DNA from 3 places in the Kitasatospora sp. NPDC087271 genome. Region 3 is predicted to be linked to each of the others. Evidence: riboswitches for the same ligand, from Rfam matches in the RefSeq annotation. Region 3 holds a riboswitch; each other region holds the start of a gene.
The links. A riboswitch is a leader RNA that binds a small molecule or an ion and turns the genes downstream of it on or off. The one in region 3 is predicted to bind cobalamin.
Positions count from the first base shown of each region.

Region 1: it holds a riboswitch for cobalamin, as region 3 does, so the genes downstream of both, ACIO9K_RS33760 (prenyltransferase/squalene oxidase repeat-containing protein) here and ACIO9K_RS30275 (cobalamin biosynthesis protein) in region 3, are expected to answer to the same signal.
Region 2: it holds a riboswitch for cobalamin, as region 3 does, so the genes downstream of both, ACIO9K_RS19275 (FecCD family ABC transporter permease) here and ACIO9K_RS30275 (cobalamin biosynthesis protein) in region 3, are expected to answer to the same signal.

Region 1 is NZ_JBIUYQ010000032.1:15,092-24,666, forward strand. It holds gene ACIO9K_RS33740 (ECF transporter S component) at 1-307, opposite strand, end outside; gene ACIO9K_RS33745 (ABC transporter ATP-binding protein) at 304-1,977, opposite strand; gene ACIO9K_RS33750 (CbiQ family ECF transporter T component) at 1,974-3,203, opposite strand; gene ACIO9K_RS33755 (hypothetical protein) at 3,214-4,389, opposite strand; gene ACIO9K_RS33760 (prenyltransferase/squalene oxidase repeat-containing protein) at 4,386-7,364, opposite strand; cobalamin riboswitch at 7,468-7,611, opposite strand; cobalamin riboswitch at 7,689-7,765, shown strand; gene ACIO9K_RS33765 (hypothetical protein) at 7,899-9,326, shown strand; gene ACIO9K_RS33770 (hypothetical protein) at 9,435-9,575, shown strand, end outside.
Region 2 is NZ_JBIUYQ010000010.1:192,595-202,169, reverse strand. It holds gene ACIO9K_RS19310 (diacylglycerol kinase family protein) at 126-1,097, opposite strand; gene ACIO9K_RS19305 (hypothetical protein) at 1,148-1,576, shown strand; gene ACIO9K_RS19300 (RNA polymerase sigma factor SigF) at 1,625-2,629, opposite strand; gene ACIO9K_RS19295 (anti-sigma regulatory factor) at 2,789-3,199, opposite strand; gene ACIO9K_RS19290 (GNAT family N-acetyltransferase) at 3,449-3,928, opposite strand; gene ACIO9K_RS19285 (ABC transporter substrate-binding protein) at 4,000-4,995, opposite strand; gene ACIO9K_RS19280 (ABC transporter ATP-binding protein) at 5,017-5,781, opposite strand; gene ACIO9K_RS19275 (FecCD family ABC transporter permease) at 5,781-6,863, opposite strand; cobalamin riboswitch at 6,953-7,091, opposite strand; gene sodN (superoxide dismutase, Ni) at 7,180-7,575, opposite strand; gene sodX (nickel-type superoxide dismutase maturation protease) at 7,799-8,233, shown strand; gene ACIO9K_RS19260 (CGNR zinc finger domain-containing protein) at 8,260-8,850, opposite strand; gene ACIO9K_RS19255 (amino acid ABC transporter ATP-binding protein) at 8,964-9,575, opposite strand, start outside.
Region 3 is NZ_JBIUYQ010000023.1:45,277-54,851, reverse strand. It holds gene ACIO9K_RS30285 (hypothetical protein) at 1-621, opposite strand, end outside; gene ACIO9K_RS30280 (alpha/beta hydrolase family protein) at 969-2,081, opposite strand; cobalamin riboswitch at 2,345-2,477, shown strand; gene ACIO9K_RS30275 (cobalamin biosynthesis protein) at 2,585-3,553, shown strand; gene ACIO9K_RS30270 (cobyric acid synthase) at 3,550-5,088, shown strand; gene ACIO9K_RS30265 (putative cobaltochelatase) at 5,085-7,223, shown strand; gene cobO (cob(I)yrinic acid a,c-diamide adenosyltransferase) at 7,230-7,835, shown strand; gene ACIO9K_RS30255 (cobyrinate a,c-diamide synthase) at 7,840-9,249, shown strand; gene ACIO9K_RS30250 (hypothetical protein) at 9,272-9,575, opposite strand, start outside.

The DNA.
Region 1 (9,575 bases), on a different contig from region 3:
GGACGAGGATGAAGAAGACCGTCTCCACTCCTGCGGTGCCGGCGCCGAGCGGGCGCAGCCCGGCGTTGACGGCGGACAGGACGCCGAGCATGGCGAGGGCCTTGGCGTCGATGCCGCCGGCCGCGATCTCCGCGATGACGACGGCGAGCACCAGGATCAGCAGGGCGCCGAAGATCAGCGGCGGGGCGTAGGAGGAGCCGAACTTTCCCGGGGCGACGACGAACGGCCAGGTGAAGGCGACCAAGCCGATGAAGGCGGCCAGGGCCGCGACGACGCGGGCCCGGCCGGGGATCCGGACGGCGCTCACCGGGCGGTCTCGGCGGGCGCCAGGGCCTCGGCCACCTGCCGGGTAGTCAGGTAGGGCAGCGGGGCGAGGATCTTGGCGGTCTGGGGGGCGAAGGTGGGCGAGGCGACGATGACCTCGGCGGTGGGGCCGTCGGCGACGATCTCGCCCTCGGCCATCACCACCACCCGGTCGGCGGTGGCGGCGACGAACTCGACGTCGTGGGTGGAGACGACGACCGTACGGCCTTCGGCGGCGAGGGCGTCCACGATGCCGGTGAGCGCCTCCTTCGCGTGGTAGTCGAGCCCTCGGGTGGGTTCGTCCAGCAGCACCACCCTTGGTGCGGCGGCCAGTTGGATCGCCAGGACCAGGGACAGCTTCTGGCCCTCGGAGAGGTCCCGGGGGTGGGTGCCGTCGGGGATCCCGGGGGCGAGCCGGTCGAGGATCTGCCGCGCGGTCGGGCCGGCCGTGGTCCGGCCTGCTGCGGTCGGGCCGGCGGCGCCACGGGCCTCCAGGTCGCTCTGGGCGAGTTCCTGGGCGACCGTCTCCAGGTACAGCAGGTCGGTCGGGGTCTGCGGGACGAGCCCGACGAGCTGCCGGGCCCTGGTCGCGGAGAGCCGCTTGGGGTCCGCGGCCGGCCCGCCGTCGGCCCCGAGGACCCGCACGCTGCCGCCCTGTCGCGGGCCCGAGCCCTGGAGGGCCCACAGGAGCGAGGACTTGCCCGAGCCGTTGCGCCCCATCAGCGCCGTGACCTCACCGGCCCGCAGGTCCAGCCCGACCTCCCGGACGGCGGCCACCGGCCCGTACCGGACGACCACCCCCCGGGCGTCCAGCACCCGATCCCCCACCACCGCTGCCCGGCGCGGCGGAGGAACGGGCACGTCGGTGAGCCGCTCCCGCAGCGGGGCGGCGGCGCGCCGGGCGTCCCGGACGGAGAGCGGCAGCGGCCGCCACCCGGCCAGCCGCCCGAGGTCGACGACGGGCGGCGCGATCGCGGTGTGCCGGAAGACCTCGGCGGGCGGCCCGTGCACGACCGTGCCGTCGCCGGGCAGGTAGGCGACGCGGTCGGCGTACTGGACGACCCGCTCCAGGCGGTGCTCGGCGAGCAGGACGGTGACGCCGAGGTCGTGGACCAGGCGGGTGATGGCGGCGAGCACCTCCTCGGCGGCCGTCGGGTCGAGCGCCGAGGTCGGTTCGTCCAGGACCAGGACGCGGGGGTGCGCGGTGAGCACCGAGCCGATGGCGACGCGCTGCTGCTGGCCGCCGGAGAGCTCGTGCAGGGCGCGGTGGCGCAGGTCGGCGAGGCCGAGCAGGTCGAGGGTCTCCTCGACGCGCTTGCGCATCACCTCCGGCGGGACGGCCAACTGCTCCATGACGTAGGCCAGTTCCTCCTCCACCGTGTCGGTGGTGAAGCCGGCCAGCGGGTCCTGCCCCACCACACCCACCACGTCGGCCAGTTCGCGCGGCGGGTGGTGCGCGGTGTCCCGGCCGTCCACGGTGACCCTGCCTCGCAGGGTGCCGCCGGTGAAGTGCGGCACGAGGCCGTTGACGGCGCCGAGCAGGGTCGACTTGCCGACGCCGGTACGGCCGACCACCAGGCAGAGCTCGCCCTCCGGGATGTGCAGGTCGACGTCGCGCAGGACGGGGGTGGTCTCGCCGTCGTACACCACACCGACCTGGTCGAATCGGATCACGTGCTCACCTCGGGGGTCGTACGGTCGGTACCGGTACGGCGGGTACCGGTGTCGGGCTCCGGGGTACGGCCCGGCGGCGGCGCGATCACCCCGGCGGCGCCGGCCAGCAGCAGGGCGAGCACCGGGACGAGCGGCAGGCTCGGCCAACTGAGCGGGTAGAGCGACGGGTTGAGATCCGTGGCGTCGTAGCCGACGGTGGCGAACAGCAGGACGGCGGCGGTCACCCCGCAGCCCGCGACGGCCCACTCGGCGGCCCGCCAGCGGTCCGGCCGGTAGGTGGTGCGCCGTACGCGCCGGCCGCCGAGGACCAGCCCCGCCACGCAGAGCAGGGCGCCCGCGAGGAAGGCCGGAAGCCCCAGGGCAGCGGGGGCGGTCCCGTCCAGGAGCCCGTACACCCCGGCACACAGGCCGCACATGCCGAGCAACATCAGGGCGCCGGTGACGCGACGGGAGCGGCGGGTCGCGGTGCCGGAGCGGCCGTAGCCACGCGAGTCCATCGCGGCGGCCAGGTGCAGCGAACGCTCCAACGCGTCCTCCAGCACCGGGACGACGATGCTGCGCAGCGCGCGGACGCCCTTCCGCTGACCGGCGCGCAACCGCCGTGCCCGGGCGACGCGTTGGACGCTCTGCACCAGCTGCGGGGCGACGCTCAGCGACACCGTCACGGCCACACCCAGCTCGTACAGGGCGCCGGGCAGGACGCGCAGGGCGCGCTTGGGGTTGGCGAGGGTGTTGGCGGCGCCGATGCAGCAGATCAGGCAGGCCAGGCGCAGCCCGTCGAAGGCGGCGGAGAGGGTCGCCTCCAGGGAGACCGGCCCGCCGATCCGGATGCCCGTGTACCAGGCGGGGGTGGGCAGGTGTGGGAGCGAGAAGAGCAGATGGTCGTGCGGGGTGATACCGGTGGCGAAGACGCACCGGAACACCACCCGGATCGCCACCACGGTCAGGGCCAGCCACAGATAGTAGGTGAACCCGCGCGCCCACGGGGCCTCGGTCCGGCGGGCGGTGACCACGTAGCCGAGCACGGCGAGGACGAGCAGGAGCAGCAGCGGGTTGGTGGTGCGGCTGGCCGCCGTCGCCAGGGCCAGCGCCCAGGTCCACCAGGCCAGCGGGTGCAGGTTCCGGGGGCCGCGCCGGCTCCCGGCGTCGCGTCCGGGGGCCGGCTTCGGCTTCGGGTCGGGCTTCGGGTCGGGCTTCGGGGGGACGGCGGCGTGCTGGTCGGGCATGGTCACCGGATCACTCGGCCCGGCGGCGGCGCCGTCGCGCGACGACCACGGTGGCCGCGCCCAGCACCCCCACGAGGGCGGTCGCGATGACGGCGGGGGCCATCGACCCGGAGTCGTGCGGGGCGTCGGCCACCGGGTTGGCGTCCACCACGCCGCCGGGCACGGCGGGGGTGGACATCGGCGCGGCCGCTGCCTCGACCGTCTGCGGGGTCGGCTGATCGCTCGGGGCGTCCGCCGGCGGAGCGGTGGACGGTTCGACCGGCACCGGCGCGGCGGGCACGGGCGTCGGCGCGGGCGCTCCAGGCGGCGTGATGCCCTCCTCGGGGGTGGCGGCGGCGCCGGGCCCCGGGGTGGTGGCGGGCGCGGGCGGACGGGCTCCGCCCGCCGAGGGCTTGGCGGGTGCCGGGGCCCGGCCCGATCCGGTGCCACCGGCCGTGCCGGCGCCGCTGGTGCCGGCGGTTCCGCCGCTGCTGCCGGTTCCGCTCGCGTTTCCGGTGCCGCCGCTCGAACCGGTGCCGCTGCCGCCGGTCGTCCCCGTGGCACCCGTCGACCCGCCGCCGGAACCGTTGGAGCCGCCGGAGCCGCCCGTGGTGCCCTGGCCGGGGTCGGCGGGCTGCCCACCGGGGCTGGAGTTGTTCGCGCGAACGCTGTCCGGTGAGAAGCCCGGCCGCCCCTCGGTGCCCTCGACGTTGGTGCCACCGAAGATCCAGAGGTCGACGCTGCCGGGCTTCGGCTGGTAGCTCATCGCGCCGAGCTGGCTGTAGGACCACTCGTTCTGGCCCGGATCGGCGTGCCAGTACGACCAGTAGGCCGTGGCCGGGGGCGTCAGAACGCACTTCTCCTGGTCCGGGGCCGGGAACTGCTTGCCGCCCTGGAAGCCGCTGTAGCCGATCCGGCAGATGAACGCCGGACCGTCGTGCCCGGTCCCGGTGGTCTGCCAGCCGCCCTGGTTGAGCAGGGTGAAGCCGGTGGTCGGGGTGGTCCCGCAGGAGCGCAGCAGCGGGCCGCCCCACTTGCTGAAGTCCACGGCGAGCACCACGCCGGAGGTGGTGGTGCACTGGTCGATCGGCAGCGGCGCCGCGGACGCAGGGGCGGTGCCCGCGGCGACGCCGCCGAACGCGAGGGCGAAGGTCAGGGCCGCCGCCCCGGACAGCCGGCCGAGCCGCCCGCCGAGTCCCCGGCTCACCGGTGCCGCCCCGGGGCGGCCGCGGCGCGGCGTCGGGCGACGTGGACCGCCGCCGCACCGAGCGCGGTCAGCACACCCGCACCCGCCGTCAGCGTCAGGGCCTGGGTTCCGGTCCCGGCCAGGCTGCCGGAGCCGGTCTGCGCCGCCGCGCCACCGGCGGGCGCGCCCCTGCCATCGGCCGGGGCGTCGATGCCGCCGGCCGACCAGGTGGCCGAACCGTCGCCGGTCGAGGGAGCGGCGGTGTCCGAGGGCCCAGCCGTGGCGGGCAAGCCCGTCGGGCCCGGCGTGTTCGTGGGAATGTTCGTAGGTGTGCCGGTCGGTGTGCCCGTGGGCGTGCCGGTCGGGGTGCTGGTCGGCGAACCCGTCGGGGTCGCCGTCGGGGTCGCCGTCCCGGTGGAAGTCGGAGTGGGCGTCGGCGTCGACGTTCCCCCGAGCTCCCGGAACAGCGTGCCGAACGAGATCCCGGTGGCACCGCCGAGCACCTGCGTGGACGCGCGGACGTCCGATCCCGGCTGCCCGGCGGAGGCCACGTTGAACCCGCCGTCGCCGTTCTGCTGGCCCGACAGGAAGTCGCGCGCCTTGGCGATCTGGGCGCCGTACGTGGACTGGCGCAGTGTCATGCCCTGGATGGCTAGCGCGGCCGAGTTGGTCGAGTCGCCGGCCGCTCCCGGGAAGCCGCCGTCGGGCAGTTGCCGCGCGGCGAGCCAGCCGAGGCCCTGGTCGACGGCCCGCGCGGCTTCGTCGCCCGGCACGAGGGCGAGGGCCATGACGGCCATCGCCGTGCTGTCCACGTCGGAGTCACCGGTGACGGGGATCAGGCTCGGCCACGATCCGTCCTGGTGCTGGAGGCCCTTCAGGTAGGCGATCGCGGGAGCCGCGTTCGTCGAGTCCCCGGCCCGGAGCTGGGCCATGATGCCGAGCGCCTGGGAGAACACCGAGGTCGCGTAGGTGTAGTTGCCGGGCGCCGCGCAGCCGGTGCTCTGGTCGGCCTTGGTGCACACGAGGGCGGCCAGGGCGGCGATCAGGTCGTGGCCGCCGAAGGCGCGCGGGTTGCGGCCGACCGCCTCGGCGAGCAGCGCCTCCTTTCCGATCGAGCCGCCGCCTGCGTACTCGGTGCCGATGCCGGTCCAGTCGTTGACGGTGCGCTCGCTGGCGTCCTTGCCCGGCTGGTCCAGGAAGTCGACGATCCTGCGCAGCGCGGCGTCGTCGGTGCCGGTGGCCGCGAGGGCGTAGGCGCCGTCGATGGTGAGGCCGAAGTCGGCGAAGGCCGGGAAGCCCTCGTAGTAGCGGCCGTTGATCAGGCGGGACGGGTCGGTGAGGTAGGCGCTGCCCTTGGCGGCGTCGGGGGTTCTCCCGGCGGGCGGCGTGGTCGCGGGCGAGGTCGGCGGCGTGCTGGCGGGTGTCGTCGGCGGGGTGGTGGCGTCCGGGTTGTGCCGGACGCTGGTGAGGTCGGTGCCGGTCAGGGCCAGGATCGCCTGCTCGGTGGCCGCCGGGTCCGGGTCGGTGGTCGACGCGTCGGGGCCGAAGCCGCCGTCCGTTCCCTGCCGGGCGGCGAGCCAGGCCGTGGCGGCAGCCCGGCGGGTGTCCTGTCCGGTGGCCCTGAACGCCTGGGCCGCGCTCGCGGTGCTGATGGTGTCACCGGGGGCGCCGAGGTACGGGAGGAGGGAACCGTCGGCCTGCTGTCCGGCCGCGAGCTGGTCCGACGCCTTCTTCGCGGCCGTCTCGTACCCGGGGGCCGTGCGCAGGGCGAGGACCGCGAGGCCGGTGGTGAGCGGGTCGGACTCGCAGTGGTCGCCGGCGACGATCATCGATCCGGCCACCCCGCCGTCGGCGCACTGGAGCACCGTGAAGCGGGCGAGCGCCGGGGCGGGTGGCGTGACGCCGGCGCGCTGGAGGGCGATGACGCCGAGGGACTGGACCCAGGGCGAGGCCGCGCCGAGGAAGTCCCCGGCGGCGGTGCACTTGCCGTTCTCCCCCGCCGCCGTGCAGACGTGGCCGGTGAGCGCGGCGATCAGGTCCCGGCCGCCGAAGGCCCGGGGATCGCCACCGGTGCTCTCGGCGACGAGGGCCAGCAGTGCAGCGGCCTTCGCATCGGGCCGGCCGGCCGGTCCGTCGGGATACAGGAAGGCGTCGGCGTGGGCGGAGAGGAAGGCGGTCGTCCGGCGCAGCGCCGGGTCCTGCGTGCCGGCGGCGGCGAGGGCGATGGCGGTGAGGGCGGTCCGGGGGTAGTCCGGGCCCTCGACGGCCCAGTTCTCCATGTGGTCGCCGCCGACGAGTTGACGGGCCAGCCAGGCCGCGGCGGCCACCGGATCACCGGTGGCGGACGGCCCGGTCGAAGTCGAGGTCGGAGTCGGGCTCGGGGTCGCCGAGGGTGACAGCGAGGCGGACGGCGAAGCCGACGAGCCGCCGCTCTTCGCCCGGACGGAGTCCGGCGTGAAGCCCGGCGCCCCGCTGGTGCCGCCGATGTCGGTGCCGCCGTACACCCAGGCCTCGACCTCGCCGGGCTTGGGCTTCTGCGTCCCGGCGCCGAACCGGCTGTAGGACCACGCCTGTTGGCCGGGTTCGGCGATCCAGTACGACCAGTACGCGGTGGCCTGCGGGGTGTTGACGCAGGGTTCCTCGGCCGGCGTCGGGTACTGGGTGCCGCTGTTGAAGGTCCCGGTTCCGAGTCGGCAGATGAAGGCGGGTCCGTCGTGCTCGGTTCCGGCGGTGGTGAAGCCGGCGGCGTGCAGCAGGTTCATCCCGGTCGTGGGGTGGGCGTCGCAGCCCCGGACGACGCCGCCGCCCCAGTGGGTGAAGTCGACGGCGACGATCGCGCCCGTCGTCGCCGTGCACTGCTCGATCGGGTCGGCGGCCGCGGTACCGGGGCGCCCGAACAGGACGCTTCCGCAGGCGGCGACCGCGACAGCACCGGCGACCACCAAGGAGGCGAGGTCCCGGTTCCTGTGACGTGTGCGACTGCTGCTGACCCTCACGACGACTCCCTGGTCGGTCGACGCAGGACGCAACGGCGCAGCCCACGGTCTCCTGGGCAGGGACCGTCCGGACCGCGTCGTAGTCCGCGACGACGCAAGTGCTCTGTGAACAGGCCCCCGGTCCAGGCATTCCGGCTCACCCACCACAGGTGGGTCCACGGTTGCGGGTCAGCGCCGGAGTTGGACCGGCTTCCCCTGAATGCCGAGGGCAAAAAATCGGTTCATCAGACCACGCCGGTCGAACGGGAGTCAACGGGTCGTCATATCGACTACGTCACCTCGTAGGCCGGTGCGCCGTGCGGTAGCGTCCGCGGTGGCCGAGCGGGGGAACCCGGTGCGAATCCGGGGCTGACGCGCAGCGGTGTGGGGTGGCGATCGCGCCGCCCTGAGCCCGAATGCCCGCCCGGCCACGCACCATGGCGAAAGCCGGCCCACGCGATCCGGGCGGCGACCGCTCCGGCAGTCGCGCGCCCTCCAACGGACGCCGGAACTCCGGGGCAGGGTCGGCGCCCGCCACCCCAAGGAGCCTGTCCCATGTCCCTCCTCGCCCCCTCGCGGACCACACCTTCCCGCGCCGCCTCCGCCGTCACCGTCGCCCTGACGGCCGGCGCGCTCCTGCTCTCCGCCGTCCCCGCCCACGCGACGGCCAGCCCGACCCAGATAGCCACCTCGAAGAGCACCGGCGTCACCTACCTGAAGTCGCTCCAGGCCGCCGACGGCAGCTACGTCACCGGCGGCGGGCTCTCCAACGAGTGGGCGTTCAGCGCACTCGCGGCCGCCGGCACGGCCGCCGCGGACGTCACCCCCGGCGGCGACCCCACCAAGAACGCCCGCCTGGTCTACCGCGGCCAGCTCGCCGCCCCCGGCTGGCCGAGCGCCTCGCCGGTCGTCACGGACTACGAGCGCGGCATCCTCAACGCCTACGCCGCCGGCATCGACCCCGCCCGGGTCGGCCCGGGCCGCAACCTCGTCGCCGACCTCGCCGCCTACTGGCAGACCGCCGAACCCGGCTACTACGGCCCGTCCGCCAACTTCAACGGCACCGTCTTCGGCCTCCTCGCCCTCGCGGGCGCCAAAACCCAGGCCGGCAGCCCTCGCGTCCCGCAGCCGCTGCTCGACGCCTCCGTCACCGCGGTGCGCGCCAACCAGCACAACGATGGCGGCTGGAACTTCAGCAAGGCCGCGGGCGACCCGAACGCCCTCGCCCAGGGCAGCGACATCGACATGACCGGCGCCGCCATGGCCTCGCTCTGCACCGGGGGCGTCGCCGCCACCGACCCGGCGATCGTCGCCGCCAAGAACTTCCTCAAGGGCAAGCTCACCGCCTCCGGCGCCTTCAACGCCATGTTCGGCGTCAACACCGACTCCAACGGCTGGGCCGTCTCCGGCCTCAACGCCTGCGGCATCAACCCCCAGGGCACCGACTTCACCAGCGGCACCGGCAAGAGCCCCGTCGACTTCCTGATCGCCCAGCAGTTCAAGCCCGGCGGCGGCTTCAAGTACCTGCCCACCGACACCACCCCCTCCCCCTACGCCTCCGTCGACGGCCTGCGCGCCGTCGCCGGCGCCGGCTTCACCGCCACCCCGCCGACCCCGACCACCACCGGCGAGCCCGCCTGGGCCGCCACCACCGGCTTCACCGCCGGCACCGCCGCCAGGCTCGCCCTGGTCGTCGACGACGGCACGGGCACGCCCAAGGTCTGCGCCGTCACCCTCACCCCGACCGGCACCACCGCAACCCTCGGCGACGTCCTCGACGCGGCAGGCAGCGCCACCCCGGGCGGCTGCGTCACCTCCGTCACGCCGTCCACCGGCGGCGGCACCGTCACCGCGCTCAACGGCACGGCCAACAGCGGCTCGTCCACCTGGCAGGTCGGCCTGGACGGCGGCGCCGCGACCGGCGCCACCCGGGCCACCACGGTCCACCTCGGCGACACCGTCTCGCTGCGCTACGGCAGCTGACCGCACTGCGCCGGAGGGGAGCCGACCACGGATCGCCTCCCCTCCGGCGGGACAGAACCACGATGGCCCGACGGATCCGCCGCCGGACCGACAGGACGGGGGGAACGGATGCCGACGGGTGTTTCCAGATGGGTGGCGGGCGGCTATGTGGCCTTGGTCGGCGGACTGGCCGTCCTGGGCGGGCTGACGGAGAACGGGCGTTACTACCTCGCGTCGATCGTCCTCACCCTTCCCGTCGGCCTTGCTGCG
Region 2 (9,575 bases), on a different contig from region 3:
GCCCGGATACAACCCCCTTCAGGGAGGAATTTTTGATTCTTCGGTGTCGCCTAGCTCACAGCCAGTACTTCTATGGAGTGAAGGGGGCTTGTGCGTTCGAGAAGAAGGGTGAAACCCCCTTCCGGTCACACAATCACACGCAGTGCCCGCCGTACGCCTGTGAAACTGACGCGACTCCTGTCTCCAAGGTGGTCCCCGTCAACCTGGAACGGGGCCGGTTCCTCTGAAACCAAGGTGAAGTGTCTGACGTCGTGATAGGAGACGACGTGCTTGCCGGACGGGCCGGCCGGCGGGGCGCCTTCGCTCGAAGAGGCGTACGACCGCAGGATCTGACGGATCGTTCGGACGGTGCCGAACGCCGTCATCCGGGTGATCCCGAAGACGTCGAGATCGGTGTCGAAGGAGGCGAGCGGTGAGGGATACACCGGGCGGTTGCCGAGGAACGTCCACGGCGAGGTGTTGCTGACTATGGCCAGGGCCAGGCCCGGCACGCCCTCGCGGCCCGGTAGTTCCAGGGCCACCGGGCCGGAACGACGCTGCTCACGCTGGGTGACGTAGTGCCGCAGCGCCTGCCCCACGTAGAGCGCGTGGGTGGACTTGCGCCCCAACCGGCGCTGCTCCTCGACCCGGCCGACCACCCCGGCGTCGAAGCCCAGGCCGGCGGTGAAGGTGAACCAGCGGTCCGGCAGTCCGTCGGTCATCGCCTTGCCCAGGCCGACCGGCCGCTCACTCCCGTGCTCCAGCGCGTACAGCAGGGCGCCGGTGGCCTCCACCGGGTCGTTGGGCAGGCCCAGCGCGCGGGCGAACACATTGGTCGAACCGCCCGGCACCACGGCCAGTCGCGGGACCTTCTCGCCCGGGCCGTGCGCGAGCAGCCCGTTCACCACCTCGTTCACGGTGCCGTCACCGCCGAGCGCCACCACCAGGTCGACCGTGCCGTCCTCCGAGGCCTCGCGGGCCAGGTCGCGGGCGTGGCCCCGGTACTGCGTCTCGGCCACCTCCAGCTTGAGGTCGCTGCGCAGCGCGTGGATCAGTACGTCCCTGGTGCGGCCACTGGTGGTGGTGGCCTTGTGGTTCACGACCAGGAGAGCGCGCATGGGGAAAGCCTACGGGTCGGTACGGGCCAACCGGCGGCTACCCTGCTGGAGTGACCGCAGAATCCTCCGCACCCGTACCCACGGCGGGCCCGGCCCGCCCCCTGCCGCTGACCGTGGGCGCCGCCATCACCGCCCTGGAGGGCGCCGCGCTGGCCGTCGTCGGCGTCTGGGACATGGTGTCCGCGCTGTCCGGCCAGTCCAAGCAGCTCGCCCTGAACGAGTTCGGCGGCCTGGTCATCGTGCTGCTCGGCGTGCTGCCGGTGCTGGCCGCCCGCGCGCTGCTCAAGGAGCGCCGCTGGGGCCGCAGCCCGGCCGTGCTCACCAACTCGATCTGCCTGCCGATCGGGTACTACATGCTGGAGAGCGGCGGCGCGATGATCGGCGTCGGCGTGCTGGTCGGCCTGCTCGGGCTGGTCGGCATCGGCGCGCTGCTGAACCCGAAGTCGACGGCGGCCCTGTACGCCTCGCACGAGGGCTGAGCGCACAGGGCCGCCGGGGGTCGGCCGCCGGCTGGGCGGCCGTCAGTCCTACTCCTCCACCAGGAGCTTCTCCCGCAGCTGGGCCAAGGTCCGGGCCAGCAGGCGGGACACGTGCATCTGGGAGATCCCCACCTCGGCGGCGATCTGCGACTGGGTCATGTTCCGGAAGAACCGCAGCACCAGGATCTTCTGCTCCCGGGGCGGCAGTTGGGCCAGCAGCGGCTTGAGCGACTCGCGGTACTCGACTCCCTCCAGCGCCTCGTCGGTGGCGCCGAGGGTGTCCGCCACGGCCGGCGACTCGTCGTCGCTGTCCGGGACGTCCAGGGACAGCGTGGAGTACGCGTTGGCGGACTCCAGGCCCTCCAGGACGTCCTCCTCGGAGATCCCCAGGTGCTCGGCGAGCTCGTGCACCGTGGGGGAACGCCCGTGCCGCTGGGAGAGCTCGCTGGTCGCCGTGGTGAGCGACAGCCGCAGCTCCTGGAGGCGGCGCGGCACCCGGACCGCCCAGCCCTTGTCACGGAAGTGCCGTTTGATCTCGCCGACGATGGTCGGCGTGGCGTAGGTGGAGAACTCGACCCCGCGCTCGTGGTCGAAGCGGTCCACCGACTTGATCAGGCCGATGGTGGCGACCTGGGTCAGGTCGTCCAGCGGCTCGCCCCGGTTGCGGAACCGCCGGGCCAGGTGCTCGACCAGCGGGATGTGCATCCGCACCAGTTGGTTGCGCAGCTCGACGCGCTCCGGGGAGCCGTCGGGCAGCGCGGACAGCCGGACGAACAGCGCGCGGGCCGCCTCCCGGTCCGGTGCGCCCGAGCGGTGCGGGGCCGGGGCCGGCGCCTGGGTGGGCACCGCGGTGCGCAGGTCCGCGGCCTCGTCCGCCGGATCGGACGGGGGCGGGGATGCGGGCGACGGTTCAGACGTCGGCTCGGTCGGGTGGCTCATCCGGTGGGCGTCCTTCGGGTGCGCATCGTCGTTGGCGGCGAGGCCAGGAACGCTCGCCTGGGTCGGTACGGCAGGTCCCGCCGTCGCGAGGCCGGTACGGTCCAGATCACTCACGGCCATTCCCCCGTTCCGTTCCGGGAGCACCGGGGCCCTCGGGCCCCGGCATCGTCTCGTTGGTCGTACCGCGTGGGGGGCGGTACCGGGCGCCGCCCGCCCGGCCCCTGATCGGGGACCGGGCGGACGGCCCTTGTGCGGTGCTGGTCGACGCCCCGGCTAGTGGGCGACGGGGCCGCCGCGCTTCTTGTGCAGGCTGATCGACACGGTCTTGTCCTCGCCGACCGAGGAGTCGACCTCGCCGGCCAGGGCGGAGAGCACCGTCCAGGCGAAGGTGTCCCGTTCGGGTGCCTTCCCGTCGGTGGTGGGGGCGGCGACGGTCACCTTCAGCGAGTCGCCGACCAGCCGGAACTCGCAGGTCAGGACGGAGCCGGGCACCGCCTGCTGGAGCAGGATGGCGCAGGCCTCGTCGACCGCGATCCGCAGGTCCTCGATCTCGTCGAGGGTGAAGTCGAGCCGCGCCGCCAGGCCGGCCGTCGCTGTTCGCAGGACCGAGAGGTAGGCACCCGCCGCGGGCAGCCGGACCTCCACGAAGTCCTGCACTCCGGGCTCGCCGTCGATCTGGGACACCCTCACCTCCTGGGTGACGCGCTGTGCTTCCGGGCCGGTGGCCGCGGCACTGTCTGTTGCTTGGCTCAACTGCTTCGCCCCAACTGTCCAGAGGGGTGGTGCGGTACGTACCGGTCATACCCTTCGCGGGGCGACCGGACGCCGCGTATCCGCCTGAGACCTTACCGCCTTCCGCACGCCGGCCGGGGCTCGGGAGTCACTCATGGTAAGCCATCGCGACGCAGGGTGGCAGGGGTTCGGGCGGTCCGTTCAGTGACCGCCGCCGGCGGCGGCGAGGGCCTCGCCGGTGAGCCGGTAGACGGTCCAGTCGTCCATCGGCACCGCGCCGAGGGACTTGTAGAAGTCGATCGAGGGCGTGTTCCAGTCGAGCACCGACCACTCCACCCGCGCGTAGCCGCGTTCGACGGCGATCCGCGCCAGTTCCAGCAGCAGCGCCTTGCCGTGGCCGCCGCCGCGGGACAGCGGGCGGACGTACAGGTCCTCCAGGTAGATCCCGTGGGTGCCGCGCCAGGTCGAGAAGTTGAGGAACCAGACCGCGAAGCCGACCGGCTCGCCGGTGGCGTCGTCCTCGGCGATCAGGGCGAACAGCGCGGGGTTGGCGCCGAAGAGGGCGTCGCGCAGCTGCTCCTCGGTGGCCACGGCCTCCTCCGGGGCCTTCTCGTACTCCGCGAGCTCGCGGATCAGGGCGAGGATGACGGGAACGTCGGTCACGACGGCGGTGCGGATCATGCCGCGAGCCTACTGCGCGCCCCCGCCCCCGGCCCAGGCCCGGATCGGGGCCCGGGCCGGGGGCGGGCGGGTCAGCGGGCGGGGACGGTGCGCAGGTAGTCGGCCAGCGCGGTGATCGCGGCCGGGTTGCGCGGGCTCTCCACCAGGTCGACGTAGTCCAGGACGAAGATCCGGTCGTTCCTGACCGCCGAGACGCCGGCCAGCGGCGGGAAGGACTTCAGGAAGGCGCGCTTGGCGTCGGCGCCGGTCTCGCCGTAGTTGTTGATCAGGATCACCTCGGGGTCGCGCTGGACCACGCTCTCCCAGCCGACGGTGACCCAGGTGTCCGAGAGGTCGCCCATCACGTTGGTCCCGCCGGCCTTGGCGATGATCTCGTCGGCCGCGGCGAACTTCCCGGCGGTGTACGGCTTGTCCTGCCCGCTGTCGTACAGGAACACGGACGGCCGGCGCTCGGGCTGCGGGGCGGCGGCGACCTGCGCCTTGAAATCGGCGACCAGCTTGTCCGCCCGGTCGCGGACGTCGAAGATCTCGCCGAGGTTGGCCAGGTCGGTGTGGAGCGCGTCCAGCGGGGACATCACGCCGCGCTCGGTGCCCTTGCCGCTGCGGCAGGACTCGCTGAGCACGTACGAGGGGATGCCGAGGTCCTTGAGCGCCTGCGGGGTGAAGCCGCGGCCCTCGTCGAAGCCGTAGTGCCAGCCGGCGAAGACCAGGTCGGCCTTGGCGCCCAGCACGATCTCCTTGGTGATCTCCTTCTTGGAGAGCCACGCGGTCTGCTGGTAGCCGTCCTTCCAGGCGACCTGGTCGACCCGGCCCTTGTCGTCGGGCATCACGTAGCCGGCCATCCGGTCGGCCAGGCCGAGGGCGAGCATCAGCTCGGTGATGCCGACGTCGTTGGTCACCGTCCGGGCGGGCTTCTGCGGGAAGGTGAGCTTGGTGCCGCAGTTCTCCACGGTCACCGGGTAGTGGGCGGAGGCGGCGGTGGCGTCGCCGCTCGGGGCGATCTCGGCGCCGCAGGCGGTGAGCCCGAGGGTGAGCAGGGCGGTGATGGCAACGGCCTTGGTGCGCACGGGGGTTCCTTCGGGGGTGGGTCAGATCCGGTCGAAGAGCAGTTGGACGGCGCCGGTCACCGGGTGCCGGACGGGGGTGGCCCGGACGCCGAACACCTCGGCCAGCAGGGCGGGTCGGAGCACCTCGGCGGGCGGCCCCGAGGCGACGATCCGGCCGGCCCGCAGCACGTACAGCAGGTCGCAGTGGCCGGCCGCCAGGTTGAGGTCGTGCAGCGCGGTGAGCACCGTCGGGCCGGCCTCCCGGACCAGGGCCAGCACGTCCAACTGGTGGCCGATGTCCAGGTGGTTGGTGGGCTCGTCCAGCACCAGCAGCCGGGGCTCCTGGACCAGCGCGCGGGCGATCAGCACCCGCTGCTTCTCGCCGCCGGACAGGCTCAGGAAGCCCCGCCCGGCCAACTGCTCGGCGCCGACCTTGCGCAGCGCCTCCGTGCAGCGCGCGTGGTCGTCCGCACCCGGGCCGCCCAGCCCGCGCCGGTGCGGCAGCCGGCCCATGGCGACCACCTCGGCCACCGTGAAGTCGAACTCGGCGGAGTGCTCCTGGGGGAGTGCGGCCACCCGCCGGGCGGCCTCGCGCGCGGTCAGCGCGTGCAGGTCCGCGCCGTCCAGCCGGACGGCCCCGGCGGCCGGCCGCAGCGCCCGGTAGACGCAGCGCAGCAGCGTCGACTTGCCGCTGCCGTTGGGCCCGACCAGTCCGACCACCTGCCCGGCGGCGGCGTCCAGGGCGACGTCGTGGACCAGCCGGGCGCCGGCCAGCTCGACCGAGACGGAGTCCAGGGCGAGATCCATCAGCGGCCTCCGAAGGAATAGCCGCGACGGCGCATCAGCAGCAGGAAACAGGGCACCCCGAGCACCGCGGTGACCACCCCGACCGGCAGTTCGGCGGGCGCCAGCAGGGTGCGCGAGACGATGTCCACCCAGACCAGCAGCAGCGCCCCGGCGAGCGGCGCGACCAGCAGCACCCGGCGGTGCCCGGCGCCGACCAGCATCCGGGCCAGGTGCGGCACCATCAGCCCGACGAAGCCGATCGCCCCGCTGACGGCCACCACCGTGCCGGTGACGGCGGCGGTCACCACGAAGAGCTCGCGGCGCAGCCGGTCCGGGTCCACGCCCAGCGAGGCGGCCGTCTCGTCGCCCATGGCGAGCGCGTCCAGCCGGCCGGCGGCGCAGGCCAGGTACGCCAGGCCGGCCAGCACGGTGGCGGCGGCGATCGGCACCGAGCCCCAGGTGGCGCCGCCGAGGCTGCCGAGCAGCCACATCATGGCGTCCCGGGCGGCCTCGCCGCGGGCGGCCGCGAAGACCATCAGCGCGGTGGCGGCGGAGAAGCCGTAGGAGAGCGCGGTGCCGGTGAGCACCAGCCGCAGCGGGGTGAGCCCGTAGGCCGTGCGCGCCGCGAGGTAGACCAGCACCATGGCGACCAGCGCGGAGCCGAACGCGGAGGCCGAGATCGCCCACACCCCGAGCGAGGCGAAGGCGCCGAGCAGCAGCACGGCGTTGGCGCCGACGGCCGCGCCGGAGGAGATGCCGAGCACGAACGGGTCGGCCAGCGCGTTGCGCACCAGGGCCTGGACGGCGACCCCGGTGGCGGCCAGCCCGGCGCCGACCACCGCGGCCAGCACGGCGCGCGGCAGCCGGATCTCCCAGACGATCGCGTAGGCGGCGGCCTCGTCCGCCTCCAGCCGTCCGCCCGTCAGCCCGGCGGCCAGCAGCCGCAGGGCGCGGGGCAGGCCGATCCCGGAGGCGCCCAGCGCCACGCCGCAGAGCAGCGAGAGCAGCAGGGCGGCGGCCAGGCCGACGGCGAGCGGGAGGGCGGGTATTCGGCGGGCGGGCGGGCTCGTTGCGCCACTGCCCGCGGCTGCGGTGCTGCTCACGGTGCGCCTTGCCTCGGGCCGCGGGTGCGCGGGGGCGGCACCGGTCGGGCGCGGGCCCGGGCGCCATCCCCTCGCAGTCCACGGCGAGTTGTCGGGAGTTCAGCGGCCGGGGGCGATCGGGCTGGCGCGGCCCCGGGGCCGTGCTCACCGTTGCGGGTCAGCGCCGGATTCACACCGGACTTCCCCCTCGGACGCCCTGGCAGCATAACAGCCACTCAGGCTAGGCAACCCTTACCGGGCTCGGATGGGGCGTGAACGCACGACCGCCCCCGTCCGGGCTCGCGGACGGGGGCGGTCGGGTGGCGACGCGTCAGGCTCAGGCCTGCTTGGTCTCCCAGAAGATCTTGTCGACCTCGGCGATCAGGTCCAGCAGGGCCTGGCCGGTGGCGGGGTCGGTGGACGCCTTGGCGGCCGAGGCGGCCTTCAGGGTGTCGTTGATCAGCTGGTGCAGCTGCGGGTACTTCTCGAAGTGCGGGGCCTTGAAGTAGTCGCTCCACAGCACCGAGATGTGGTGCTTGACGGCCTCGGCACGCTGCTCCTTGATGATCAGGGCGCGGGTGCGGAAAGCCGGGTCCTCGTTGGCCTGGTACTTCTCCTGGGTGCCCTTGACCGACTCGGCCTCGATCCGGGCCTGCGCCGGGTCGTACACGCCGCAGGGCAGGTCACAGTGGGCGTGGGCGGTGGCGCGCGGTGCAAACAGACGAGAGAACATGGGAGTCCTTCCTTAGATCGTCTTCCCGCGCCCGAGATTACCCTTCCGCGCCCGGGGTTTCGCGATCGGGCGGTGGGCCTAGGGCAAAAGGCGGACCCGGAACCGGGGTAATCCGGACATCGAACGGATCGAACGGGGTGACGGTCCGTACGGCAGACTGGGACCGGGCGGTCCGGGAGGAGGAGTCGTGGCGCGGAGCACGGAACCGGCGGACGCGGAACCGATGGGCACGGAACCCCGGGGGCGGGGCGGCGGCGCGGTGCCGTTCGGGCTGGTCGACGTGGCGGGCCCGTCGATGGTCCCGACCCTGCGCGAGGGCGACCAGTTGCTGGTGCGCTACGGCGCGCCGATCCGGCCCGGCGCGGTGGTGCTCTTCCGGCACCCCTTCCAGCAGGACCTGCTGGTGGTGAAGCGGGCCGCCGAGCGGCGTCCGAGGGGCTGGTGGCTGCTGTCCGACAACCGGCCGGTGGACAGCGACAGCCGCAGCTACGGCCCGGTCCCGGACGAGCTGGTGCTCGGCCGGGTACTGCTGCGGCTGCGCCCGCGCCCGGCCTGGCTGGCGCCCGGGCGGCGGCTGGAGCGGCTGCTGCTGGGCACCCGGCTGGCCCGGGTGCCGGGCCTGGCCCGCCGCCTGGGCGTCTGGGCGGACGAGCTCTGACCCCCTGGGCCCGGCCCGGACAGGACCTAGCCGGCGGCGCCGAGTGCCGCGGCCTCGGCCTCCTGGCGCTTGCGGGTCCGGTACGCGGCGACGTTGGCGCGGGTCGCGCAGCGGTCCGAGCAGTAGCGGCGGGAGCGGTTGGTCGAGGTGTCCAGGTAGGCGTTGCGGCAGGGCGCGGCCTGGCAGATGCCGAGCCGGTCGGCGCCCAGCTGGGTCAGGTGGACGGCCAGGCCCATGCAGGCGACCGCGCTGAAGTGCGCGGTGGCGGTGGGCGAGTTGTCGGCCAGGTGCAGGTGCCAGCGCGGCCGGCCGGCGTCGTCCAGGTAGTCGTGCCCGGAGACCAGCGGGCTGACCGGGTACTCCATCAGCAGGCTGTTCAGCAGGTCGACGCCCCGGATCTCGTCGCCCTCGGCGGCGGCCTCGAAGACCCCGCGCAGCCTGGTCCGCACCGCCCGCAGCCGGGGCAGGTCGGACTCGTCGGCCTGTGCGGCGGCCCGCGAGGAGTCGGAGAACAGGCCGCGCACCGCGTCCACGGACGTCAGCGTGTCGGTGCCGCGCCCGGGCTCCTCGGTGTTCACCAGCCGAACGGCGAGATCGGCGTACGAGGCGAGCTCCACGGAGGTCCTTCCAGAAGGTCGGTAACGGGCTGATTGCGTCCAGCCTATTACCTGGGTGGGGAAAACGTCGGCGCCCGGCAGGAGCAGCCTGCCGGGCGCCGGTCGGTACGGTTCTACAGCACCTTGGAGAGGAAGGCGCGGGTGCGCTCGTGCCGGGGGTCGGTGAGCACCTCGCGGGGGTTGCCGGACTCGACCACCACGCCGCCGTCCATGAACACCAGCGCGTCGCCGACCTCGCGGGCGAAGCCCATCTCGTGGGTGACGACCACCATGGTCATGCCCTCCTCGGCGAGGCCGCGCATGACGTCGAGGACGTCGCCGACCAGTTCGGGGTCGAGCGCCGAGGTGGGCTCGTCGAACAGCATCAGCTTGGGCTTCATGGCCAGCGCGCGGGCGATCGCGACGCGCTGCTGCTGGCCGCCGGAGAGCTGGGAGGGGTAGTTCTTCGCCTTGTCGGCGAGGCCGACCCGCTCCAGCAGGACCATCGCCCGCTCCCGGGCGGCGGCCTTGCTCTCGCCCTTGACCTGGACCGGGGCCTCCATGACGTTCTCGACGGCCGTCATGTGCGGGAACAGGTTGAAGCGCTGGAAGACCATGCCGATGTCGCGCCGCTTGACGGCGACCTCGCGGTCCTTGAGCTCGTAGAGCTTGTCGCCCTTCTGCTGGTAGCCGACCAGTTCGCCGTCCACCCAGAGGCGTCCGCCGTTGATCTTCTCCAGGTGGTT
Region 3 (9,575 bases):
ACCGTCCGTGCCACCCACCCGGCGCTCGTCCAGCCCCCGGCGCAGCAGCTCCAGCAGTTCGCCGTCCGACACCGGACCGGCCACCAGGTGCAGGAACGACAGCAGCTGCGGCGCCTGGTCCACCGCCTGGCCGGCCAGCACCGCGAACACGCCCCGCAGGGCGGCGGGCGGCACCGGGGCGAGCAGCGTCCAGGCGTCGAACAGCGCCGACCAGCCGCGGACGACCGCCTCGTCGTCGTGCTCCCAGGCGTGCAGGCGCCAACCCGGGACCGCACCGCCGTCCCTGGCCTCCACCAGGCCGACCAGCAGCGCCTGCCCCCACGCCTTGGCGGCGGCGCCGACCGTCATGGCCAGCGCCCGACCCGCCGCACGGGCGTCATCGGGCAGCAGCTCGCCCCGCTTGTCGACCTCTTCCAGGTCCCCCGCCCAGCGGGCGATCCGGACGGCGTCCACCAGCATCCGGCGGGCCAGCGGCGCCAGCTCGGCCGGCGCGGGGAAGCCCTCCGGTACGGGAACCCTCCCCCGACCGGGCGCCGCAGCGGGCCCTCGTCGGCGGGGTACCCCGGCCCCGCCCGGCTTGCCGGCGGCGGGCCGGTGGGCCGTACCGGGGAGACGGGTCACCGTCGCACCAGTACCGATCGTCGGAGGGAGCGGGGCATCACGGTCGCGCGGATTCCGAGACGTCACGTCGAGCAGTCTTCCCCTTGTACCGGCCTTCTGTCACATCCGGTTGGCTGTACGGACGGGCGGCCGTCGACGGCACCTCCCCAAGATCGGGCAACAATCGGGCAACAGACGCAAACCGCCTGGCCGGAAACAGATGGCGGGGTCATGCCATCACGGCTCGACCCTTGCGGCGGCGGTCGCGCTACCCGCCCGGCCGGTCACACTCCGTGGCCGACAGGTGAGGTCCGGGTTCCGTACGGAGGCCCCGCGGGTGTGACTTCTCGCGCGGGGGGGGGCTGGGTTCAGAGAAGGGGGGTGAGCCAGCGGCGGAGGAGTTCGGTGTAGTGGGTGGGGGCGGAGTTCCAGAGGGTGGCGTGGTCGGCGCCCGGGAAAGGGCGGAGGCTGACCACACCGGGGCGGGCGGCGGCGAGGCGCTCGGCGGCGCGGAAGGGGGCGACCTGGTCGTCGGGGCTGTGCAGGACGAGGGTGGGGACGCGCAGGTCGGCGCCCTCGGCGATGCGGCTGAAGTCGGCGAGGTCGACGCCGGTGCGGCCCTCGGCGGCGAGTGCGCCGAGCTCGGCGGCGGCGCCGGTGTAGCCGGCCCGGGCGGCGCCGCGGCGGGCGGTGGCGGGCAGGTCGAGGACCGGCGAGTCCAGGACGAGGCCGCTGATGGCATGGGCCCAGGCGGAGCGGGAGGCCGTCTGGAGGGCCATGGTGGCTCCGAGGGACCAGCCGTACAGGATGACCCGGCCGGCGCCGCTGTCGAGGGCGAGCCGTACCGCCGACTCGACGTCGCGCCACTCGGTCTCGCCGAAGTGGCCGAGCCCGTCCGGCGAGGCCGGGGCGCCCTGGTCACCGCGGTAGGTGACGGCGAGGGCGGGCAGGGCCAGGCGGTCGAGGACGGGGAGGACCGGGAGGGTCTGCTGCCGGTCGGCGCCGGGGCCGTGGACGAGGATCACCCAGGTGCCGCGTTTGCCGTCGAGGCGCCAGGCGGGGAGGGCGCCGAGTTCGCCGTCGGCGGCGGTGTCGGTGAAGGGGAGGCCGAGCGCCTCGGTGGGGTCGCCGAGGTGGACGCGGGGGGTGAAGCGGACCTCGGTGCCGGGGGTGAGGGTGCCCCGGTCCGCGCGGACGAGGCGGCGGGTGACGCCGTTCTCGTCGCTGTGCAGGACGTCCTCGACGACGGCGTGGCCGTGGTCGTCCCATTCCACGGCCCAGCGGCCGGGGCGCAGGCTCTCGGGGCGGCGGTTGAAGGTGATCCGGCCCGCGGCGAGGCTCCGCACCAGGACGGGGCCGGACTCCCGGGCGGCGCTCGCCGGGTGGACCAGCCGTTCGGAGGCCCGGCGGCCGATCACCAGGACGGCGGCCCCGGCGCCGACGACGGCGGCCGCCACGACGGCCGCGGTTCCCCAACGCATATCGCTCCCCGCTCTGCTGGTCTTGGACCGGACGGTGTCCGGGCGGTGTCCGGGCACCAGTTCACCGGGGGGCCGCGCGGGCGGCCACCGGGCTGGGCCGTCCGGGGCACGGCGGGGCCTCGGGCTGGGCGGGCGTCAGGCAGGGCGGGGCGGGCGGATCGGAGGTGGCGACGGGGCTCCGAGGTGTGACCAACCCCTCCGTGACCTCGGTTGACTCCCGGTTCGGCCGCGTGATGGGATCCTGGGGCCAAACGGAGGCATGCAGAGGAAGCCGGTGCGAGTCCGGCGCGGTCCCGCCACTGTCACCGGGGAGCACGCTCGGAACATTGCCACGGCGGACCGTCAGAAGCCGCTGGAAGGCCCGGGGGTGCGTCCGACCCGGAAGCCAGGAGACTCTCGCCCCCGGTACGTCGATCCAGGGCGCGGACCCTGAGTGAGGACACGCACGCGATGCAGGCTGCCCCGCCCCGCCGGACCCCACGCGGCCTTCCGCCGAACCCGCCGTGCGCCCGCTGACCCGCGCCGCCGCGTTCGCGCTCGGCGCCGCCGCGGGCTTCGCCGCGGACGCCCGCTTCGCCGACCCCCGGCGCGGCCACCCGGTGGCCGTCTTCGGCGGTGCGGCGACCCGGCTGGAGCGGCGGGTGTGGCAGGACGACCGGGTGGCCGGCGCCGGGTACACGGCGCTGTGCGTGGGCGCGGTCGCGGCCGGCGCGGTGGCCCTGGAGCGTACGGTGGGCCGGCGTCCGCTGGGCCGGGCCGCGCTGGCGGCCGCCGCGACCTGGACGGTGCTGGGCGGCACCTCGCTGACCCGGGAGGCGCGCACCATCGGCCGGTCGCTGGCCACGGGCGACCTGGCGGCCGCGCGGGAGCGGCTGCCGCACCTGTGCGGGCGGGACCCGAGCGCGCTGGACGGGCCTCAGATCGCCCGCGCGGTGGTCGAGTCGGTGGCCGAGAACACGGCGGACGCCGTGGTGAACGCGCTGGTCTGGGGCACGCTGGCGGGCACCCCGGGACTGCTGGCGTTCCGCGCGGTGAACACGCTGGACGCGATGGTCGGCCACCGCTCGCCGCGGTACGCCCGGTTCGGCTGGGCCTCGGCGCGGCTGGACGACGTGGCGGGCTGGCCGGGCGCCCGGCTGACGGCTCTGCTCACGGTGGCCGCCGCGCCGCAGCCGAAAACGGCCTGGCGGGTCTGGCGGCGGGACGGTTCGGCGCACCCGAGCCCGAACGCGGGCCAGGCGGAGGCGGCCTTCGCGGGCGCGGTGGGCGTCCGGCTGGGCGGGACCCTCCAGTACGGGGAGCGGGTGGAACACCGGCCGGTGCTGGGCGCGGAGTTGCGGCCGGTGACGGTGGACGACATCGAGCGGGCCTGCGTGCTCTCCCGGCGGGTGGGCGCGCTGGCCCTGGGTACGACGGTCGCGGGGCACGTCGCGCTGCGCTTGCTGACGACACGGTGGAGGGGAAGGGCATGAGCAACGCACTGCTGGTCGCCGGGACGACCTCGGACGCGGGCAAGAGCGTGGTGACCGCGGGCATCTGCCGCTGGCTGGCCCGGCAGGGGGTGCGGGTCGCGCCGTTCAAGGCGCAGAACATGTCGCTGAACTCCTTCGTCACCGCCGACGGCGCCGAGATCGGCCGGGCGCAGGCGATGCAGGCGCAGGCGGCCAGGGTGGAGCCGGAGGCGGCGATGAACCCGGTGCTGCTGAAGCCGGGGGCGGACGGCCGCAGCCAGGTGGTGCTGCTGGGCCGGCCGGTCGCCGAGGTGGGCGCGCTGGACTACCGCGAACGCAAGCCCGTCCTGCTGGAACGGTCGCTGGAGTGCCTGGCGGATCTGCGCCGCCGCTACGAGGTGGTGGTCTGCGAGGGCGCCGGTTCGCCCGCCGAGATCAACCTGCGGGACCGGGACATCGCCAACATGGGCCTGGCGACGGCCGCCGGGCTGCCGGTGGTGGTGGTCGGGGACATCGACCGCGGCGGCGTCTTCGCGGCGATGTACGGCACGCTGGCACTGCTGTCGGCGGAGGACCAGCGGCACGTGGCGGGCTGGTTCGTCAACAAGTTCCGCGGCGACGCGCGGCTGCTGGCGCCCGGCCTGGACATGCTGCACGGGCTGACCGGCCGTCCGGTGCTGGGCACCCTGCCGATGCTGCCGGGCCTGTGGCTGGACGCCGAGGACTCGCTGGACCTGTCCACGGTGGTGGACCGGGTGGACGGCCGCGGCCCGCTCGGGGCGGACGTGCTGCGGGTGGCCGTGGTGCGCTTCCCCCGGCTGTCGAACTTCACCGACCTGGACGCGCTGGCGCAGGAGCCCGGCGTGCTGGTGCGCTGGGTGACCCGGCCGGAGGAACTGGCCGACGCCGACCTGGTGGTGCTGCCCGGCACCCGGGCCACCGTGGCCGACCTGGCCTGGCTGCGCGAACGCGGCCTGGAGCCGGCGCTGAAGGCGCGGGCGGCGGCCGGGCTGCCGGTCCTCGGGGTGTGCGGCGGCTACCAGATGCTGGCGCGCGGGATCGAGGACGAGGTGGAGTCCGGGGCCGGCTCGGTCGAGGGCCTGGGCCTGCTGCCGGCGCACGTGCGGTTCGGCGCCGAGAAGGTGCTGGCGCGGCCGGTCGGCACGGCGTACGGGAAGCGGGTCGAGGGGTACGAGATCCACCACGGAGTGGTGGCCGTGGAGGGGGGCGAGCCGTTCTTCTCCGATGACGACGGGCACGGCCTGGACGGCTGCCGGGTCGGCCCGGTGTGGGGCACCACCTGGCACGGCGCGCTGGAGAACGACGGCTTCCGCCGTGAACTCCTGCGCGAGGTCGCCGCGCTGGCGGGCCGGGCGTTCGTGCCGGCGCCGGACACCTCGTTCGCCGAGGCGCGCGAGGCCCGGCTGGACCGGCTGGGCGACCTGATCGAGGAGCACGCGGACACCGACGCGCTGTGGAAGCTGATCGAGGGCGGGGTGCCGGCGGCCGGATCGCTGCCGTTCCTGGCGCCCGGGGCACCTGGGGAGTATGCATGAGTGACGTCCGCTATCCGTTCACCGCGATCGTCGGCATGCCCGACCTGCGGCTCGGACTACTGCTCAACGCGGTCTCGCCGGCCGTGGGCGGCGTGCTGGTGCGCGGCGAGAAGGGCACCGCGAAGTCGACCATGGTGCGCGCGCTGGCCGGCCTGCTGCCGACCCTCGCGGCCGTCGACGGCTGCCGGTTCGCCTGCGACCCGGCCGCTCCGGACCCGCAGTGCCCGGACGGGCCGCACGACCGCCCTTCGGCGTCCGAACGCCCCGCCCAGCTGGTCGAGTTGCCGGTCGGCGTGGCCGAGGACCGGATCGTCGGCTCGCTCGACCTGGAACGGGCGCTCGCCGAGGGCGTCAAGGCGTACGAGCCGGGGCTGCTCGCCAAGGCGCACCGCGGCGTGCTCTACATCGACGAGGTGAACCTGCTCCAGGACCACGTCGTGGACCTGCTGCTGGACGCCGCCGCGATGGGCCGCTCGTACGTCGAGCGCGAGGGCGTGTCGGTGCGGCACGCCGCCCGCTTCCTGCTGGTCGGCACGATGAACCCGGAGGAGGGCGAGCTCCGGCCGCAGCTGCTCGACCGGTTCGGCCTGACCGTCGAGATCGCCGCCACCCGGGACCCGGCCGAGCGCGCCGAGGTGGTCCGCCGCCGGCTCGGCTACGACGCCGACCCGGCCGGCTTCGCCGCGCGGTTCGCCGCGGACGAGCAGGCGCTCGCCGAACGCATCACCGCCGCGCGGGAGTTGCTGCCCAAGGTGGAGCTGACGGATGTGGCACTGCGTCAGATCACCGCCGTGTGCGCCGCGTTCGAGGTGGACGGGCTGCGCGCCGACATCGTGATGGCCCGCACCGCCGTCGCGCTCGCCGCCTGGGACGGGCGGACCGAGGTGCTGGAGGAGGACGTCCGCAAGGCCGCCCAGCTGGCGCTGCCGCACCGGCGCCGCCGCAACCCCTTCGACGCGCCGGGGCTGGACGAGGAACAGCTCGACCGGACGCTGGAGGAGCACGCGCAGCCGCAGGAGACCTCGGAGTCGTCGGAGCCATCGGAGCCCGAGGAGCCCGGGGGCTCGGGAGAGGCTGAGGGCGACGGCGAGGGCGACGGCCCCGAGGACGACGGTCCGGGCCCGGACGGCGGCCCCGGCGGCGGCCCGGACGGCGGCGGGGCCCCCGAGCCCGCCTCTGGTCCGGAGGCATCGGCCGCCGAGCCGGACGAGCCGCTCCAGCAGCCCGTACCGGCCCAACACCCCGCCCCCGCACGGGAGTCGGCGCCGGCCGCAGCCGGCGACCCGTACCGGACCAAGCTGTTCACCGTGCAGGGCACCGGCCACGGCGCCCAGGGCCGCCGCTCCCCCGCCGAGACCACCGGCGGGCACACCGTGCGCGCCCGGCGCCCCCGGGGTGCGCTCAGCCGGCTGCACCTGACCGCCACCTTGCAGGCCGCCGCACCGCACCAGGCGGCACGCGGGCGGACCGGCCGGGCGCTGGTGCTGCGCAAGGACGACTTCCGCGAACAGGTCCGCCAGGGGCGGGAGTCCAACCTGGTGCTGTTCGTCGTCGACGCCTCCGGCTCGATGGCCGCCCGGCAGCGGATGACCGCCGTCAAGGGCGCCGTGCTGTCCCTGCTGATGGACGCCTACCAGCGGCGCGACAAGATCGGCATGATCACCTTCCGAGGCGCGGACGCCGAACTGGCGCTGCCGCCGACGTCGTCCGTGGAGGTCGGCGCGGCCCGGCTGGAGTCGCTGCCCACCGGCGGTCGCACCCCGCTGGCCGCCGGCCTGCTGCGCGCGCACGAGGTGCTGCGGGTGGAGCGGCTGCGCGACCCGAGCCGCCGCCCGCTGCTGGTCGTGGTGACCGACGGCCGGGCCACCGGCGGGCGGGACGCGCTCGCCCGGTCGCAGCGCGCGGCCGCGCTGTTCGCCGCGCAGGGCACCGCCAGCGTGGTGCTGGACTGCGAGTCCGGCCCCGTCCGACTCGGCCTCGCCCGCACCCTGGCCGGGCTGCTCGGCGGCACCGCCGTCAGCCTGGACGAGCTGCGCCCCGAGGGCGTCGCCTCGCTCGTCCGCGAGAACCGGCAGGACAGCCGGCGCGAGAACCGTCGCGAGAACCGTGCCACCACCATGCGAAAGGCGGCCTGAGCCGACATGCCCAAGGGTGTCCCCGAGAGCGTCCCCGACGACGGCCTGACGACCCGTCAGCGTCGCACGCAGCCGATCACCGCCGTGCACACCGGCCCCGGCAAGGGCAAGTCCACGGCCGCGTTCGGCATGGCGCTGCGGGCCTGGAACCAGGGCTGGCCCGTCGGGGTGTTCCAGTTCGTGAAGTCCGCCAAGTGGAAGGTCGGCGAGGAGAACGCGCTGCGCGTGCTAGGCGCCTCCGGCGAGGGCGGGACGGTCGACTGGCACAAGATGGGCTCCGGCTGGTCGTGGATCCAGCGCTCCAGCGAGATGGAGATGGACAGCGAGGCCGCCGCCAAGGAGGGCTGGGAACAGGTCAAGCGCGACCTGGCGGCCGAGACCTACCGCTTCTACGTGCTGGACGAGTTCACCTACCCGATGCACTGGGGCTGGGTCGACCCGGAGGAGGTCGTGTCGGTGCTCAAGGACCGCCCCGGCAGCCAGCACGTCGTCGTCACCGGCCGGTACGCGCCCGAGCCGCTGACCGAATTCGCCGACCTGGTCACCGAGATGACCAAGGTCAAGCACCCCATGGACGCCGGCCGCAAGGGCCAGCGCGGTATCGAGTGGTAGACCGTTGAGCACTGCCGGCAGGCCGTTGGCCGCCATCCCCCGCCTCGTCATCGCCGCGCCCTCCTCGGGCGCCGGCAAGACCACCGTCGCCACCGGCCTGATCGCGGCGCTCACCGCGCGCGGGCTGGCGGTGTCCCCGCACAAGGTCGGCCCCGACTACATCGACCCGGGCTACCACGCGCTCGCCGCCGGGCGCCCGGGCCGCAACCTGGACGCCTTCCTGTGCGGCCCGGAGCGGATCGCCCCGCTCTTCCTGCACGGCGCGACGGGGGCGGACGTCGCGGTGGTCGAGGGGGTCATGGGCCTGTTCGACGGGGCCTCCGGGCGGGGGGAGCTGGCCTCCACCGCGCACGTCGCCAAGCTGCTGCGGGCGCCCGTGGTCCTGGTGGTGGACGGCTCCTCGCAGTCCCGGTCGGTGGCCGCGCTGGTGCACGGCTTCGCCTCCTGGGACCCGGAGGTGCGCCTCGCCGGGGTGATCCTCAACCGGGTCGCCTCCGACCGGCACGAGCACCTCCTGCGCGAGGCCCTGGAGGAGGGCTCGGGCGTGCCCGTGCTGGGCGCGCTGCGCCGCTCCACGGCGGTCGCCACGCCGTCCCGCCACCTCGGGCTGATCCCGGCCGTGGAGCGCTCGGCGGAGGCCCTGCGCGCCGTCGCCGACATGGGTGAACTCGTCGCCGCCTCGGTCGGCTTGGACGCCCTGCTCGAACTCGCCCGGACAGCCCCGGAGTTGACCGCCGAACCGTGGAACCCGTCGGCCGAGGTCGACCCGGTGGCCGGCACACCGCGGATCGCGGTGGCGGGCGGCGCCGCGTTCTCCTTCTCGTACGCCGAGAACGCCGAACTCCTCACCGCCGCGGGCGCCGAGGTCGTCCCCTTCGACCCGCTGCACGCCTCGGCGCTGCCCGACGGCACGGCCGGCCTGGTGATCGGCGGCGGCTTCCCCGAACTGTACGTCCGGGAGCTGAGCGGCAACACGGCGCTGCGCGGGGCCATCGCGGCGTTCGCCGCCGGCGGCGGCCCGATCGCCGCCGAATGCGCCGGACTCCTCTACCTGGGGCGCGAGTTGGACGGCCTGCCGATGTGCGGCGTGCTGGACACCGGCGCCCGGATGACCGAACGGCTCACCCTCGGCTACCGGGAGGCCGTCGCCCTGCACGACTCCCCGCTCGCCCGGACCGGCACCCGGGTGCGCGGCCACGAGTTCCACCGGACGGTCTGCGAACCGGGCGCGGGCGAACACCCCGCCTGGGGCTGGCGCCTGCCCACCGGCCCCCGCACCGAGGGCTTCGCGGGCAGCCACGTCCACGCCTCCTACCTGCACCTGCACTGGGCCGGAGCCCCGTCCCTGGCCACCTCCCTCACCTCCGCCGCAGCCACCTACCAGGCGACCCCGGGGAACCCCGCGTCACCGTGACCCCCCTCGGGCCCTGCCCGTCTCAGGACGGGCCGTTGCCGAAGGTGCCGGTCAGGGGGTCGGGGCGGTCGGGGCGGTCGGCGCGGTGGCAGGTGGCGCAGCGGAGGCGGGTGTAGATCGCCACCGGGCCCATGAAGACGTCCTCGCGGCCGTCCGCCGGGGAGGCGGAGGCGGCCGGCCCGCCGCAGTCCAGGCAGGCGCGGCGGGGGCGGGCGGCGATGGAGCAGGCGCGGCAGACCAGGTGGGTCGGGTGCTCGGCGTGGACGACCACGGGCTGGGGGCCGCCGTTGAGCAGGTGGACGCACCACGTGCAGGACTCGTCCGCC